DNA from 3 places in the Photobacterium sp. 53610 genome. Region 3 is predicted to be linked to each of the others. Evidence: predicted binding sites of a transcription regulator. Region 3 holds the regulator's gene; each other region holds the start of a gene.
What was found. The regulator CRP, encoded in region 3, controls carbon source genes, mostly activating them, when cyclic AMP is high. The targets are predictions, from matches to a motif close to TGTGANNNNNNTCACA.
Positions count from the first base shown of each region.

Region 1: a site for CRP is predicted at 1,758-1,773, ahead of rppH (RNA pyrophosphohydrolase). Genes of this name have one in related genera too.
Region 2: a site for CRP is predicted at 2,558-2,573, ahead of SPK40_RS11400 (NupC/NupG family nucleoside CNT transporter). Genes of this name have one in related genera too.

Region 1 is NZ_JAXOFS010000003.1:268,270-272,449, reverse strand. Features, by position in the region: gene ptsP (phosphoenolpyruvate--protein phosphotransferase) at 1-1,061, opposite strand, end outside; gene rppH (RNA pyrophosphohydrolase) at 1,082-1,603, opposite strand; gene mutH (DNA mismatch repair endonuclease MutH) at 2,240-2,914, shown strand; gene SPK40_RS11090 (DUF6482 family protein) at 2,925-3,227, opposite strand; gene SPK40_RS11085 (NADP(H)-dependent aldo-keto reductase) at 3,444-4,180, shown strand, end outside.
Region 2 is NZ_JAXOFS010000003.1:340,111-344,290, reverse strand. Features, by position in the region: gene deoC (deoxyribose-phosphate aldolase) at 1-238, opposite strand, end outside; gene SPK40_RS11405 (XapX domain-containing protein) at 641-811, opposite strand; gene SPK40_RS11400 (NupC/NupG family nucleoside CNT transporter) at 1,129-2,412, opposite strand; gene SPK40_RS11395 (TatD family hydrolase) at 2,624-3,424, opposite strand; gene SPK40_RS11390 (hypothetical protein) at 3,411-3,629, opposite strand; gene SPK40_RS11385 (ImpA family metalloprotease) at 3,858-4,180, shown strand, end outside.
Region 3 is NZ_JAXOFS010000008.1:16,773-20,952, reverse strand. Features, by position in the region: gene astD (succinylglutamate-semialdehyde dehydrogenase) at 1-223, shown strand, start outside; gene SPK40_RS17275 (DUF1338 domain-containing protein) at 260-1,054, shown strand; gene SPK40_RS17270 (hypothetical protein) at 1,154-1,363, opposite strand; gene crp (cAMP-activated global transcriptional regulator CRP) at 1,546-2,178, opposite strand; gene SPK40_RS17260 (OsmC family protein) at 2,453-2,857, shown strand; gene SPK40_RS17255 (YheU family protein) at 2,891-3,112, shown strand; gene SPK40_RS17250 (phosphoribulokinase) at 3,239-4,108, shown strand; gene SPK40_RS17245 (hydrolase) at 4,165-4,180, opposite strand, start outside.

The sequences.
Region 1 (4,180 bases), on a different contig from region 3:
TTTGCAGCACCTTCCTGCGCCACCACGGCAGCCAGCTTGTCTCTTGGAATGCTGGCCAGCATGGCGGCTGTCAGCTCTCGGGTAAGCAGAACAATCGGCGCATCCCACTGATGCTCGATCCCTTCCTCATTATGCAGAAAGAACAGTAAACGCTGCCCCAGCTCCCGGATATCATGCGCACGTTCCCGCAGATAATCATCTTTCATATTGGCAAAACGTGCGGAATACGTTTCCACGGTCTGCCGGACAGCCCACTCTGCCTGATCACCGCCTGCAACTTTGGAGAAAAGATCTTTCCGCAGCATCGGATCGTTCAGCAAGTGGCTGAACAGATCAAAAATCGCCAGAGTTTCTTTGTGAAGTTCACTATCGAAGCGTTTGCGCAGGCGACGAAATTCATTACTGGCCATCTCAATGGCAATGCTCAATCGTTCCTGCTCGGCTTCCCGGTCCAGACAGGATGCCGGGCTCACCACTTCCAATCTTGGCTGGTTGTCGTCCCACCAGGCTTTTGCAACCGCAACGCCTGTGGATGCAGCGGATCCGGTCAGATGCAGGCCATCCCGTTGATCCGGCCACATCCCCTGTGCTTTTGCATGCGCCAGAATGACTGCCAGCTGTGCCGCCAGCGTCACCATGAAGGACTCTTCGCTTTCCGTGAATTCACGCTTTTCCCGCTGCTGAATCACCAGTACGCCAAGGACTTTACGCTGATGAATAATCGGTGTGCCGAAAAAGGAGCGGAAGGATTCTTCGTTGGTACCGGGGATATGCTTAAAATTGGGATGACTGCTGGCATCAGCCACGTTGACGGGTTCCGCCTGGCGGCCGACCAGACCAACCAGACCTTCATTAAAACTGAGCCCAACCTGATATGAGGGTTTGGTTAACCCTTGGGTCGCCATCAGCATATATTGCTGCCGATGCTCATCCACAATGTAGACAGAGCAACACTCCGTCTTCATTGCATCACAAATACTGACCACCAAGACATCCAACGCTTCGAGCAAGGTCGGCGCGCTGGCAACTTTCTCTACGATTTCTCTGAGCTGGGTCAGCATAAGCATTATGATCCCTTGGGTTAACCTCGCCTGTTTTTACGTTTCGATTTCCGTTCCTTACGTTCCTTAAACGGCATCGCCATCGCCGCGAATTCTTTCAGCGCCCGGCGATATACATCCCGTTTGAAGGACACAACCTGACGTACCGGATACCAGTAGCTGACCCAACGCCAGCCATCAAATTCCGGGGTGGTGCCACGCTGCATGTTCACCTTAGACTCATCGCACTCCAGACTCAGCAAAAACCACTTTTGCTTTTGCCCGATACAAACCGGTTTGGAGTCCCACCGGACCAGACGCTTCGGTAACTTGTATCTCAGCCAATGGCGGCTGGATGCCAAGATCCTGACGTCCTTTTTGGTCAGACCCACTTCCTCATACAGTTCACGGTACATGGCCTGTTCAGGAGTTTCCCCCTCATCGATACCGCCTTGCGGAAACTGCCAAGAGTGTTGTCCATATCGTCGAGCCCAAAATACCTGGCCATGGCTGTTACAGATAACTATCCCCACATTAGGGCGGTATCCATCGCCATCAATCACTGGACGACCTCAAGTAAAAATATCAATTAACAGTGATTTTTTCACAGAAATAGGCTCAGGGTAAACATTCATTGTCATCAATCACTGTTTTTTCCTACCTGGCACTCACTTTATGGATAACTTCTCACTGAACAGGAGGTTATAAACAGAGAAATGAGACCTCTCCCACATTTATTCACGCTTTCTGTGGATAGTTTTGTGTAGAAACTCTGTTATTGCTGATTTAATCAACAAAACCAAAACAAGCGGTTTCTTATTTCGGATACGAACAGAATAAATAATCACTTAAAAACCATTAACTTAAAATCAATTGTTACGTATATCTATGAGAACAGATTCAATCTTATTCAGCGGATCTTCAGCGGTGGTCAAAGATCAACCAACTTTACATTTATCCACAACTCAGGGAGGCACCTGGTGAAATAAACACCAGACCGTCGTTCAAATTCCACGCAATACCCTGTAAATCCATCCAGCTCAGAGAATATGCACTTTGTTCGAAAAATTACCTGTGGATATCTTTGGAGAAGATCTCCACCGTCGGGCTGATCTTTATCGCAAGCTCTCCCGGATCCTGATGATTGTGTTACCATACGCTGTTCTCTGATTGCCTGTACGACATACCTGCTAATGACGATGCCCCAAAATTCTCCCCCAACCTCTGAATCCGAGCTGCTGGCGCGGGCACAGGCACTTGCTGGTTACACGCTGGGAGAACTGGCCGAGCAGGCAGGACAAGTCACCCCACCGGATCTGCGTCGTGATAAAGGCTGGGTCGGCCAGCTTCTGGAATGGCATTTGGGTGCCACAGCCGGCAGTCAGCCTGTCCCCGACTTTACCGAGCTTGGTATTGAACTGAAAACGATCCCAATCAGTCACCAGGGGAAACCTCTGGAAACCACCTTTGTCTGCGTCGCCCCCCTGACAGGCCTGCATGGCGTCAGTTGGGAAAACAGTCATATCAGACTCAAACTGGCGCGGGTACTGTGGATTCCAGTCGAAGGTGAACGCGAAATTCCGCTGGCAGAACGCCATGTCGGCTCTCCTTTGCTCTGGAGCCCTTCAGCAGATGAAGAAGCTCGCCTGCGGCGCGACTGGGAAGAACTGATGGATCTGATCGTTCTGGGCAAAGTGGAACAAATCACCGCCCGGCATGGTGAAGTCCTGCAACTCCGGCCGAAAGCGGCCAACAGCAAAGCCCTGACAGAAGCCTATGGGGCCAACGGCCAGCCCATCAAAACCCTGCCACGCGGCTTTTATCTCAAAACACAATTTACTGCCGAACTGCTGGCCCGCCATTTCATGCTCTGACAGCCCGGAATTACAGGGGAATTGTCATCTCGTCCTGACAGCATTGTGGTTTGCCGTCCGGGGAAAATTCGTCATGCGGGTCGATCATTCGCAGCGTGATCGATTTCACGCCCAGCGGCCTCAAGAACTCCCTCACCTGCTCCATATTCTGAAAGTGCAGTGTATTATCGTCTTCATCTTTCAACGGCTCAAGGTGGTGCCTGTACTCGACTTCCATCAAATAATCCGCCTGACCGGCATAACTGGTCAGCACACATCTCGGCACATCTTCACCGGGCGACTTCACCCAGTGCTTGAATTGGGACAATTTCATGGCCACTCCTCAGTCAGGGAACTGATTTAACTATGTGCGAACATTGTCCGTTCAGCAAGGCGGCCGATTTGTTCCCGGCGCTCTAAGGTCAGGCTTGCATTATTGTCGCAACAAAACGACCGGTACATTTTGTGCTAACCCCCTATTTTCCTGCCGCTTTTCAGCCGCTACATCCTAGGTTATAGTCAAAGTGAATTTGCGGTCCAAGGAGGGCAAATGAAATACCATAAGATCCCCCATTCATCTCTCGAAGTCAGTCAGATTGGTCTGGGTACCATGACATTTGGTGAACAGAATACCGAAGCCGAAGCCCACAGCCAGCTCGACTTCGCTCTGGAGCGCGGTGTCAACCTGATCGATACTGCTGAAATGTATCCGGTACCGCCCAAAGCAGAAACACAGGGACTGACAGAATCCTATATTGGCAGCTGGCTGAAAAAATCCGGCAAGCGAGACAAAGTCATTCTTGCAACCAAGGTTGCGGGGCCGCGTAATGTGCCGCATATCCGAAATCAGATGGCGCTGGACTGGCGGAACATTCATGAAGCCGTTGAAAACAGCCTGGAACGACTGCAAACTGATTATATCGATCTCTATCAGTTACACTGGCCGCAGCGCGAAACAAACTGTTTTGGCAAGCTGAATTATCCTTACCCGGATGAAAATACTGGCGTCACTTTAACGGATTCACTGGAAGCACTGGCCGAACTGGTGCGTGCCGGTAAAATCCGTTATATCGGACTGTCAAATGAAACCCCGTGGGGCGTGATGTCCTTTTTACGTCTGGCAGAAAAACATGACCTGCCGCGGGTAGTCACCATCCAAAACCCATATAACTTGCTCAATCGCAGCTTTGAGGTCGGTCTTTCGGAAATCAGCCATTATGAGGGCGTGAAATTACTGGCTTATTCTCCGATGGCATTCGGAATTCTCAGTGGTAAATACCTCAATGG
Region 2 (4,180 bases), on a different contig from region 3:
TGCCGTGCGGGAAGTTGGTCACTGTGGCAATGCGGACTTCCGGCGTGCCCTGCTCGCGCAGTTGCTTTTTGGCAACCGGGATAAAACGAGGATAGATACAAATTGCCGCAGTATTGCCTACCGGGGTTTTTGCGTTCTTACACAGCTCGATCACTTTGGCATCCGTATCGTCATCGTTCAGTGTGGTCAGATCCATCAGTTTTAACGCACGCAGTGCCGCTGTTTTTAAATCGCTCATGACTTTCTCCAGTCGAAATTGCTCTACCAAGTGTTCTGCTCCGCTGTCCCAGACCCGGCTCCTTTGCCAGCCATTGTAGCCACAGAGAAACAGAAGCGGACTTGATTCCGTGAAGACTCAGGCTAACCTGATTGACATCCTTTTCACCGCGTAAGTGGGTTTCCGAACGCTTTCCGAACGGGTAATCCCCTTACCAGCCATTCAGTTCACAGCCTGATTCACAAAAAAACCATCAGACTGCTTTCATGCAGAATCCATCATTCTGCAACCTTTCGCTGTCATATTACCAAGCCATATTCAGGCGAACCATCATTCAGACGTTTCCCAGCGTGGATAATGTGTTGACCAATTCACCCGGTGGCTGACGGCTTTTCCGCAGGCTGAAATCCTGCGTCTTCACACTCAGGAAAAGAACCGTTCGATGATCCACTGATACAGCTGACCGCCCACATAGACGCCAACAATGCCCATGACGCCTGATAATACTGGCGGTGCCGGAATCGGCAGTTTCAGTGCTGAAAATAACAAACCAACGATGACACCAGCGAGTAAAGCGAATACAACTTCATTCATGGCCTGATCCAGTCCGGTGGCAGCCGCTGACACCGCGACAGCCGGAAAACACTCACAGAGTGTAGACCGCAGGCAACGAAGTGTCCTTTTTCCCGGTTGACCTCAGGAGACATGCTTTGCAAGGGTATAGCATGCGCGTCAGGGCAAGAGGAAAAAAGGCCACAAGACCGCTTTTTGCTATTTTTTACCAGAAAAGATTCAGATAGTTACTGAATTTGTTGGAAAGGCGAAAATCTGTCCGTCTGTCTGACAGACAAATAAAAACGCCACAGCAAACATACTGTGGCGTTTTTGTGCCTAATTAGATTCTGTTCGTCTTACAGTGACAGGAACAGACCTGCAATCGTTGCAGACATCAGGTTAGACAGGGTACCCGCGGCAACGGCTTTCATACCGAAGCGAGCGATGTCGTGACGACGGCTTGGAGCCAGACCGCCCAGACCACCCAGCAGGATTGCAATTGAGGACAGGTTTGCGAAACCACACAGTGCGAAGGAGATGATTGCACGTGTCTTCTCAGACATTGCAGCACCTGTTTCAGCAATCACCATGCCGCCATCAGCTACATCTTTCAGGTAAGGTGTGAAGTTCAGGTAAGCAACGAACTCGTTCACAACCAGTTTCTGACCGATGAAAGAACCGGCAACTTCAGCTTCGTTCCATGGCACACCAATCAGGAAGGCCAGTGGCTTGAAGACATAACCCAGGATCAGTTCCAGAGTCAGCTCAGGCATACCGAACCAGCCACCGATACCACCCAGCATACCGTTGATCAGCGCGATCAAACCGATGAAGGCCAGCAGCATCGCACCTACGTTCAGTGCCAGTTGCATACCGGAAGACGCACCCGCTGCAGCCGCATCAATTACGTTTGCAGGTTTGTCATCGTGGCTGTCATCGTCGCCGCCCATTTGCTCAACAGGCTTCTCAGTTTCAGGCTTGATGATTTTCGCAAACAGCAGACCACCAGGAGCCGCCATGAAGGATGCCGCGATCAGATATTCCAGAGGAACACCCATCGATGCGTAACCTGCCAGTACACCACCCGCAACAGATGCCAGACCACCACACATGACCGCAAACAGCTCAGATTGAGTCATTTTAGGTACAAACGGACGCACAACCAGTGGTGCTTCAGTCTGACCTACGAAAATGTTTGCTGTTGCAGACATAGATTCGGCACGAGAGGTACCCAGAGCTTTTTGCAGTGCGCCACCCAGAATGTTGATGACAAACTGCATCACACCCAGATAGTACAGCACGCTGATCAGCGCAGAGAAGAAAACGATAACAGGCAGTACTTTCAGTGCGAAGACGAAACCGCCGCCACCGAAGACTTCAAACATCTTGCCTGATACCAGGCCGCCGAACAGGAAAGAAATACCCTGATCACCGTAACCAATCACATTGGCAACAGCTTGCGATACACCATACAGCGCATCACGGCCTACCGGTACATACAGAACGAATGCACCAAAGAAAAATTGGATGGCAAACGCGCCCCCAACAGTACGTACGTTAATAGCTTTGCGGTTATCAGACAGCAGCACGGCTACCAGCAGCAGCACAACCATCCCAACCAGGCTCATAAACAGGCTCATGGTTTATGGCATCCCTATAGTTAAAATTTGGCGTCTCGACAATTCGGCTCACAAGGAGTCGGGCGCATTATACGCATGGCAACTATCAGCATGTAATGCACACGTCACACTTTGGTTGGCAACCGAGTGAAAGTTGAACATCAAGTGTGATGGCAATCACACTCAAGTTCCACTTGATGCACAATAAAAAGCCAAATAAACGTCAGAATCTTCAAATTTGAGAAGGCAATGCAAACAAGACTTCTGCATTTTTGTTAGTCGCCTGTGTTAACTGGGCTACTGACTCTGATCTCAGTTCCGTCAGAGCGTTCAAAACCTGCACGACTCTGTCCGGACGGTTCGGCTCTCCCTGGAAACCAGCCGGTGGCATATCCGGCGCGTCAGTTTCCAGCAACAATGCATCAAGAGGCAACTGAGCTATTGTAGTGCGAGTTTTGTTTGCTCTGCGATAGGTGATCGTACCACCGACACCAATTTTGATACCTAGATCAAGAAGTTGAGTCGCTTGCTGCAAACTGCCACTGAAAGCGTGATAAACCCCTCCCCGAACCGGCGAACAGGATTTCAGACACTTTAGCAATTCAGGGAAAGCCTTCCGGCAATGAAGAATCACGGGCAGGTTAAACTGATTGGACAGGGAAAGCTGCGCTGAAAGCCAGTCGGTTTGCTGGCGGCGGTCCGCATCCGGAATGGCGAAATCGAGCCCGCATTCGCCCACCGCAACACAACACGGGTCATTCCGGGCCTGTTCAAGCGCCTGTTCCAGCCGTGCCAGCGTCTGTGGTCCGTGCTCCTCTGCAAAGTACGGATGCATCCCCAGGGCATAAAACAGCGCCGGTGCCGTCGGCCCGCCGGTGTGACACAGATTTCTGACCTGCTGCCAGTTCTGCTCCCCGACCGACGGAATCACGATATGGCTGACACCTGCCTGCCGGGCCAAATCGAGATAGTAGCCGGAATTGTCCGCAAAGGGCGGGAAATCAAAATGGCAGTGGCTGTCAATCAGTTGCACGCGGCTCACCGTTGTCTCGGGTCTGGCTCTGAGTTTGGGCCTGGCTCTGGCAGGCTTTCAACCGGGCTGCCCGCTGCGCAGGATGACGGGCATCATCTTCATCATAGCGGACCGGCGCACAACAGCGACGGTTTTCCGGAATCAATCCCATGCGCTCACACCAGGCGTCGTACCGTGCAAGCCAGCTTCGAATGACGTTCAGCATTTGTATGGACTCAAAAAAGAAGAGAGCCTGATTATTTCAGGCTTGCCGAATGAAAGAAACGGCTCCCGCATATTTTCGGGACTCAAAGCACCGGCGCGGAAACACAGCATTACATCCATCACAGTGCGATAAATTTTTCGCGATTCACCCCAAGTTTTCTGGCATTTCACATATAAAACTGCCGTTTATGATACTAAGCATCATAAAACTCATAAAAACGACTTCAGAATGAAAAAGCTCAGTTCCATACTTTTATGTCTTTCGCTGGCAGCATGCGGCGGTGGCGGAGATACAAAAAATGACGGCCAGAATGCAAGCGGGGCAAACTTGCCCCTGGATCCGATCAATGCCGCGGTGAAACTGGGCGATCCCCGACTGCTGCCCAGCGACAGTGCTGCACTGGAACAACGCATCGCAACCATCATCAGTAAGGAACATTCCAGTCTGGCTTCGCTACAGAGCCAGATTTTTGGCCAGAATACGATCCAGTACGATCCCGGCAGAAACTCCCGCTATTTCAGCCTGAAGCATCTGACCAGTGCGAAAGAACT
Region 3 (4,180 bases):
CGAGTGGCAGTACTTTATCGATCATATTCGCGCCGGTGTTGTGAACCGCAACCGTCAGCTGACGGGTGCCAGCGGTGATGCACCGTTCGGTGGTCCGGGTGCGTCCGGTAACCTGCGCCCAAGCGCTTACTACGCCGCGGACTACTGTGCGTATCCAATGGCATCCATGGAAGGAGAGGCAACCGAACTGCCTGCTCAGCTGTCTCCGGGGATCCAACTGTAACTATTGCTTAACCCGTATTGACGAGGGAACCGCAACATGGAAAGAGTGGAAAAACTGTTTGATGCCCTGTGGCAGGACTACACAACCCGTCTTTGCCCTTCGGCCGCTCAGGTGCACGATCTGCTGACAGAGGAAGAGCCTCTGCTGAACGATCACATTGCCCTGCGTACGTTCAATCTGCCGGGTGTGAGCCTGGATGTGCTGGCTGCACCATTCATTGCGATTGGTTACAAGCCGTGCGGAACGTATCACTTCGAGCAGAAGAAACTGTATGCGGAGCACTTTGAGCATCCGAACCCGGCTGCACCAAAAGTCTTCATCAGTGAACTGCTGGTCGGACAGTGCTCGGCGGAGCTGCAAAATACCGTGCGTGAGCTGGTGAAGCAGATTCCTGAAGGCGCAATGAAGGATGGTGCTTTCCTGTACGGCGGCCGTTTATGGGATCTCGATTACGCGACCTATGAGAAGCTGGCCGAGGAAAGTGAGTACGCGGGTTGGGTTGCTGCCCATGGCTATGGTGCGAACCATTTCACCGTCAGCGTAAATCAGCTGGAGCAGTTTGCGGAAGTTGCAGAGGTGAACAGCCTGCTGCGCCACAACGGCTTCACCATCAATGAATCGGGTGGTGAAGTGAAAGGTAGTCCGGAAGTGCTGCTGGAGCAGTCATCAACGATGGCTGATCGGGTGGAAGTCCGCTTTACCGATGGTATCCGTTCAATTCCAGGCGGTTTCTATGAGTTTGCCAAGCGGTATCTGCAGGAGAACGGGGAACTCTACCCGGGCTTTGTGGCTGCGTCGGCTGACAAGATCTTTGAAAGTACGAATATGTAAGACAGGTATCTTTGCTCTGTCATTAAACAGCGGCCTCTGGGCCGCTGTTTTTTTATCTGGGGTGTCTGAATGCCATATCTCGTGCTGTGAGAGGGCTTGTCAGTGCTGTTGATCCAGCGGTTGCATCCAGTCATCCGATTCACTTGGGGGGCTGGTCAGACACAGGTAGGCTTCCTGCTCCAGAAGCTGCCGGGGAGACTGAAAACCTGTCATTTCAACCGAGGCAGAGAGGAAACGTCCTCTGGTTACGACAGGGCGCGGGGGAAGCTGATTGTGCTGGGCATTTGGGGCAAAACGTTCGATATCCATATCTGCACATCCACATAGTACTGATACGCCAAATGTAGCAACAGAGGGATGGAAGGCAACTGAAAAAATGTGAAGTGTCCTGAGAAAACAGCTGTAATCACAGGGTATGCCCGGCAGAAATAAAAAAAGCCGCGTTTGCGGCTTTTTATTGTACTCACATTGGCTGCATCACCGGAGAGTGATCAGCGTGTTCCGTACACAACGATGGTTTTACCGTGGGCAGAAATCAGGTTCTGCTCTTCCAGCATCTTCAGAATGCGGCCAACGGTTTCACGGGAACAGCCAACAATCTGGCCGATTTCCTGACGGGTAATTTTGATCTGCATGCCGTCCGGGTGAGTCATGGCATCCGGTTGTTTTGCCAGATTCAGCAGGGTCTGGGCAATACGGCCAGTCACGTCCAGGAATGCCAGATCACCGACTTTCTGGCTGGTGACTTGCAGACGGCGTGCCATCTGTGCGGACAGACGCATCAGGATATCCGGATTAACCTGGATCAGCTGACGGAATTTCTTAAAGGAAATCTCAGCCACTTCACATGGTGTTTTCGCACGAACCCAGGCAGTACGCTCCTGGCCTTCTTCAAACAGGCCCAGTTCACCAATGAAGTCGCCCTGGTTGAGGTAAGACAGGATCATTTCCTTACCTTCTTCATCCTTGATCAGAACGGCGACGGAACCTTTGACAATGTAGTAGAGGGTCTCTGCTTTCTCGCCAGCATGGATCAGTGTACTCTTCGACGGGTACTTATGAATGTGGCAGTGAGAAAGGAACCACTCCAAAGTTGGATCTGTTTGCGGTTTACCTGGAACCATATTACTAACTTCCTCTGCAGTGTGTTGCCCAACAACGTCATTCCTTGCATTGGGGTTGGGTAGAACAATACTATTGTTTGCCAACTAGCATATTCAGTCAACGGCTGGGCTGCAAGCGCATGTGAACATTCAGACCAAGAGTTTAACTTTTTTCGTCATGCATTGCTTGATATTGCGCGGGGATAAATGAACATTTTGGACACTTTACTGTGCACATGATCACACCGTTGTGACTTAGTGATAAAATCCGGGTTTTTGTAGTAAGGAGTAACGCATGCAATCACGTGTGAAATGGGTCGAAGATTTGACTTTTATCGGCCAGTCTAACTCGGGCCACAGTGTGGTCATGGACGGGAACGGCGGCAGTAAAGCGCCCAGCCCGATGGAACTGGTCCTGATGGCTGCCGGAGGCTGCAGCTCGGTGGACGTGGTCGATGCGCTGAAAAGTGCCGGTCAGGTGATCACCGCCTGTGAGGCACAGATTGATTCCGTGCGCCGCGAACAGGCACCGCGTTATTTCACCTCGGCCAATCTGCATTTTGTCGTCACCGGTCATCATCTCGATGACGCTCAGGTTGCCAAAGCTGTCAGCGATTCACTGGAAAAGTACTGCTCCGTGTGCCTGATGCTGGGCAAAGGCGTGACCCTGACTCATTCTTACCAGATTGTCGCGGCATAAGCCGTTGTCATCTGGGTTAATCAGGTAAGTTGTATGATTATTCCCTGGCAAGATATCGATGCTGAAACGCTGACCAACCTGATTGAACACTTTGTCCTGCGCGAGGGCACCGACTACGGTGAGCAAGAGCTGAGCCTGGCGCAGAAAGTGGACAAGGTACGCCAGCAATTGGCGGCGGGAGAGGCCGTGATTATGTATTCCGAATTGCACGAAACGGTGGATATCAAACTACGTCGCTCGCTTCGCACAGAATAAAGCTGCCATACTCAGAGGTGACAGCAGAAAACGGAAGCTGGCGCCGACGGATGCGGTCGGATGCTTGACTGCATCCATTTGCCCTGTTAATAACTGATTCCGTTTGGATAAACGACAAGGTATGTCATGTCTGCAAAACACCCAATCATTGCAGTAACAGGTTCCTCCGGAGCAGGAACGTCCACCACTTCGGAAGCTTTCCGCAAGATGTTTAATATGCTGAATATCCATGCGGCATGGCTGGAAGGGGACAGTTTTCACCGTTTTACCCGTCCGGAAATGGATGTGGAGATCCGCAAAGCCAAGGAGCAGGGGCGCCACATCAGCTATTTTGGCCCGCAGGCCAATGACTTTGCACTGCTGGAAAACTTTTTCCGTCAGTACGGCGAAGACGGCAGCGGAAAATACCGCCGTTATCTGCACACGTTTGATGAAGCCGTGCCCTATAACCAGATGCCGGGCACTTTTACGCCCTGGCAGGATCTGCCGGAAAATACCGATCTGCTGTTTTACGAAGGCCTGCACGGTGGCGTCGTGGATGGCGATGTCAATGTTGCTCAGCACGTCGACCTGCTGATTGGCATGGTCCCGATTGTGAACCTGGAATGGATTCAGAAAATCGTGCGGGATACCCGCGATCGCGGCCACTCCAGAGAAGCAGTGATGGAGTCCATCGTCCGTTCAATGGATGATTATCTCAATTACATTACTCCGCAGTTTTCCCGGACCCATATTAACTTCCAGCGAGTGCCGACGGTTGATACCTCCAACCCGGTCAGTGCGAAAGCCATCCCCAGTCTGGATGAGAGTTTTGTGGTGATCCGTTTCCGTGGCATCAAGAATGTTGATTTCCCGTATCTGCTGGCGATGATCCAGGGCTCGTTTATGTCGCGCCATAATACGCTGGTGGTGCCGGGCGGGAAGATGAGCTTTGCGATGGAGCTGATCATGCGGCCGCTGATCCAGCAGCTGATCGATACCGGGAAAATCGGATAACCGGGCCTCATTGAAAAAATGCCTGTGCAGATTTGCCAGGCGTTTTTTGTTTCAGGTTAACCCCTGAGTTTT